DNA from 2 places in the Paenibacillus sp. NRS-1781 genome. Region 2 is predicted to be linked to the other one. Evidence: riboswitches for the same ligand, from Rfam matches in the RefSeq annotation. Region 2 holds a riboswitch; the other holds the start of a gene.

Region 1 (2,407 bases), on a different contig from region 2:
TTTTCTTCGATTAAGCAAAAACAAGTTGGCATGCCAACTATTCAAAGGCGGATAAATATCAACCTGTAGTGGTTCGACATCCCATTCCTTCAGCAGTTTTTGTGTTCCTCGTATGACAAACATCGTTGCTCTCCTTTATGACGGTCCTGTGCCGTAGCTCATGTTTCGATCATGTCCAAGCTTTCGTATAAGGCATGTCCCGGATATCATAACACTGTATTCCATATATCGGATTGTAAACTCTTTCAGTATAATATAGGAAGGTGGCGAATTTCCAGTAATTTGATTACAGCTTATGCTGGGTATGGAGAAAAAAATCTACTTCAGTGAAGGTTGCCGAGATGCTGGATGCCGATCCGCATATTTTGCCAGAAGAACATGCAAAGCTGCTATCCAGGATTCATCAGAAGACAAGCGAAGCAATTGAGCTGATTAGAAGCTTCCTTTGCGCTTGTGCAGATCGGCTTTGCCGTGCTGGGAATGCTCGTAGCTTATGCGGCCATCCACCGCATCGAGTACAAAGTTATTACCTTGTAATATGTCATTTTGTAAAACGCTTTCAAGAAATAAATGAAAACCACTGCTCGATGTACACATATTTTTCACTGGACTTCATTCTAAAACAGGTATATCCTATAGGAGAAATTAAAAAACGGAATAAGGATCTTCGGGGTAGGGTGTGATTCCCAACCGGCGGTATGGCTCATGGAGCTAAGCCCGCGACTCTGTATCTGGCAACAAGATACGGACTGATTTGGTGAGATGCCAAAGCCGACGGTAAAGTCCGGATGGAAGAAGATCGAAGCATGAACATGCCGCAAAGTGAATGAATGCTGTGTTATTGGTTATGCAGCAACTTCATTTAACTTGCATAAAGCGGCAAGTTTATTTGATCAACCCCCGTCTTGCATGGCTTATCGCCATGGACGGGGGTTTTTGTGCCACCGGTCCTGTATTCGCAAGGAGCTAATTGAGTATGAGTCAATCATCAACTGTACTAACATCCAAAGGTTTTGATCGTAGCTCCCACATGAAAAGCGGTTTTTGGCTAGTCGCGATTGGAGCAGCCTTGTGGGGCGCGGACCCGCTATTTCGCATTATTTTGCTTAAATCATTTACCTCTACACAAATTGTGCTGATGGAGCATGTGCTGCTCTTTATCGCCCTGGCACCAGTGCTATGGAAGCATCGCGAGGAGCTTAAGGCGGTACGGCTTCGTCAGATTTTGGCTATCTTGTTCGTCTCGTGGGGCGGTTCTGCTCTGGCCAGTGTGATTTTCACGATGGCACTCAGCAACGGTGATCTTAACGCTGTGCTGCTGCTCCAAAAGCTTCAGCCGTTGGTCGCTATTATTCTGGCCCGCGTTATATTGAAGGAAATGCTGCCGCGTAATTTTGGAATATTAATTGTCGTCGCTCTGTTGGGGACGTATCTGCTTACCTTCGGCTGGTCGCTCCCTTTTGGACATGTTCATGATTTCGTCCACGTCGGCAGCCTGCTTGCACTAGGAGCAGCGGTCCTGTGGGGCGGTTCGACAGTGATGGGAAGCTACTTGCTTCGTTCGATGAAATATGAGACGGTGACCTCCCTGCGCTTCATGGCGGCTCTCCCACTGCTGATCGTTCTCACCTCTGTGGAGCATGCACCCTGGAATATGCCTGCTGGCACATGGGCGGGCGCAGCCGTGATTATCAATCTGTTGTTGCAGGCGCTGCTCCCCGGTCTTCTCAGTCTGTTACTGTATTACAAGGGCTTGAGTACGACCAAGGCGTCTTATGCCACGATGGCAGAACTAAGCTTCCCGATGGTCGGCGTTGTAATTAACTGGATCGCTTTCCAGCAGATCGTTACGGTAGCGCAATTGACTGGCTTTATGCTTATCTGGATTACACTCTTTATGATTTCTCGTCAGCAAAAAAACGAATAGGTTCAATGTCCATTTTATCCCTCACCCAAGCCAAATCGAGAAGATGCTTTTGCATCTCCGATTTGGCTTTTTATGTATAATTATTTATATATATTATGATACTTTAGAACTATTTTTAGAAAAAAACGTACAAAACAAGCAGCTATTTATCTTTTCCCATAGATTACATCTATAAAATCCATCGGTTTTTGTCGAATAAAACAATGTAGTGATTATCAGACACAGAGGAGTAACAACTATGACTAATAAAGCAAAACAAACAGTTCCATGGTGGAGCAGGTTTCTCAAACAGTTCTATTTAATGCGGACAAAATTGATTGTATCTTTTTTGGCGGTGCTATTGATTCCAAGCGCTCTTATTGGATACTTTTCGTATCAGGGGGCCACAACGCAACTCACTCAGCAAGTGGCTGGTTCTGTGTACACGAATCTGTATCTGATCCGCAGCAATGTCAATCAGTATGTATCGCCCATTATGAA
Region 2 (2,407 bases):
CAATGAGGTGCAGGTATGATTAAGCTGAATACAGCTGAGATAATCGAAATTATAAAGAAGCAAATTCCCAAGGTCATGAATATCACGCCAGTGGAGCTGAAATTTACGGATGACTTTGGACGGACATCGCTGGCAGCGACGGATCACAAATTCACGCTGACGAACCAGCATTATTCTGCCAAGGTGATGGATTGTGTACTGGAGACGCAGGTGCGCCCCATTTTAATGTGCGAAATTATTTATTTTCTGAAATGTGAGTTTATCGACGGGCATGTTGATGTACGACTGGATTACGATATATGCGCGGAGGGTGGTCCTAGACCAACCGCTTCAGCGGTCATTACGTTCGATCATGCTACGCAGCTCGGGGTCGAAGAACTGGCCGATCTGATTGATCTGGCGCTTCACATGAATGATAAAACATGGTTTGAAGAGCTTTCCAGCCAATATGTTAAAACAAAAACAGAAGCGTCCATTAGATAACTTGCTTTTTTTAGAAGTCGGTGCTAATATACGAAACAAGTTTAATGCTAATTTAATTGAATAAGAGCAAGATCCTTCGGGGCGGGGTGCAATTCCCCACCGGCGGTGATGACGTGTCTGTAAATCGCTTCTGCGATGAACAGTGCGACTTAGTCCGTGACCCGGATGCTGAGCGATCAGCAGAAGGTGGACCTGGTGCAATTCCGGGACCGACAGTATAGTCTGGATGGGAGAAGGATACGAAGCGCATGTGCATGACGTGACATGTGCCGATTTTTAGCATACGTAATGGTACGTACGGCTTATTTCGTTGCAGATGGCATACGGAAGATTGCTTGTTCATCAAGCTTTTTTCGGAGGCTCTTCTGAGCGTATTTGGTTGTATGCTCATTCATGCTTTCTATTGGCAAACTTATCATTCATGTGGTCTCAAGATGTATATGGACTGCGCCTGTATAATACAAATTCGACTCTCATCACCCCCATGACGGATATGTTCCGGACTGGGGGTTTTTTGCGCTTACGCCTGTTGAATCAGGGATAAACTGAACTTTAGATGGAAAGGAGTGAAGGCATGTTTACCGGACTGGTTGAGGAAGTGGGACGAATTCAGCAGATTTCCAGAAGCGGAGAAGCGATGGTGCTGGGCATTACGGGTTCTGTGGTATTGGGCGATTTGAAAATAGGAGACAGTGTTTCCGTGAATGGTGTTTGCCTGACCGCAACACAGGTGGGTACTAAGGATTTTAAGGTAGATGTAATGCCGCAAACCTTTCGCAGCAGCAATCTGAAAGAATTGAAATCCGGTAGCCGGGTCAATCTGGAGCGGGCTATGGCGGCGAATGGCAGGTTCGGAGGGCATATCGTACAGGGACATGTGGATGGAACGGGCACGATTCGTCGGGTGACATCAGACCAGAATGCGGTTGTGTACGAAGTTACACCTACAGATCAGGCAATATTCAAATATATTCTTCTCAAAGGCTCGATTACACTTGACGGTATCAGCCTGACGGTTGCCCAGCGGACGGGAGATACCTTTGCCGTATCTATCATCCCCCATACCTTATCCGAGACGGCCTTGCATGCCAAACGTGAGGGAGACACCGTCAATATTGAATGCGACATTTTAGGTAAGTATGTGGAGCAGCTTTTGAACTACGGGAAATCATCGGTGACGGAGGGACTGGAAAAAGCTCCTATGAGTCTGGATTATTTGGCGAAGCACGGCTTTGCCTGATGCCACAAGAAATAAGGAGGAAAGCGTAATGGAAAGCGGGAGCAGAGAGAGCCATTCAAATATAGCGGCTGACGTAGTGGAATATGGTGTGCTGGAGCAGGAAGTGGAAATTCGTCTGGATTCCATTGAAGAAGCGCTGGAGGATTTAAAGAACGGTAAAGTCGTGATCGTGGTGGATGATGAGCAACGGGAAAACGAAGGCGATTTTATCGCTCTGGCTGAAAAGGCGTCCCCCGAGGTCATAAATTTCATGATTACCGAAGGCCGCGGGTTGGTCTGTGTGCCGATTACAGGGCAAAGAGCCAAGGCACTGGGATTACAGCCGATGGTGGAGAAGAATACAGATTTCCACAGCACAGCCTTTACCGTGTCGGTGGATCATAGAGAGACGACAACGGGGATTTCAGCAGCCGAGCGTTCATTGACCGTGCGTGCGCTGACCGACGAGATAGCCACAGGGAGCGATTTTCGCAAGCCCGGTCACATGTTTCCGCTGATCGCTCACGATGGGGGTGTTTTGCAGCGTGCGGGTCATACTGAGGCGGCTGTTGATCTGGCCCGGCTTTGCGGCTCCAAACCCGCCGGGGTCATTTGCGAAATTATAAAGGAAGATGGGTCCATGGCTCGGGTGCCTGATTTGGTAGTGATCGCCAAGCGTCATCATTTGAAGCTGATCAGTATTCA

The links. A riboswitch is a leader RNA that binds a small molecule or an ion and turns the genes downstream of it on or off. The one in region 2 is predicted to bind FMN.
Region 1: it holds a riboswitch for FMN, as region 2 does, so the genes downstream of both, ACIFO6_RS07040 (DMT family transporter) here and ribE (riboflavin synthase) in region 2, are expected to answer to the same signal.

The regions. Positions count from the first base shown of each region.
Region 1 covers NZ_JBITPI010000017.1:32,664-35,070, reverse strand. The annotation lists gene ACIFO6_RS07050 (DUF6933 domain-containing protein) at 1-123, opposite strand, end outside; gene ACIFO6_RS07045 (hypothetical protein) at 327-683, shown strand; FMN riboswitch at 660-804, shown strand; gene ACIFO6_RS07040 (DMT family transporter) at 977-1,927, shown strand; gene ACIFO6_RS07035 (methyl-accepting chemotaxis protein) at 2,166-2,407, shown strand, end outside.
Region 2 covers NZ_JBITPI010000049.1:85,058-87,464, forward strand. The annotation lists gene ACIFO6_RS18505 (IDEAL domain-containing protein) at 16-483, shown strand; FMN riboswitch at 552-725, shown strand; gene ribE (riboflavin synthase) at 1,058-1,723, shown strand; gene ribB (3,4-dihydroxy-2-butanone-4-phosphate synthase) at 1,752-2,407, shown strand, end outside.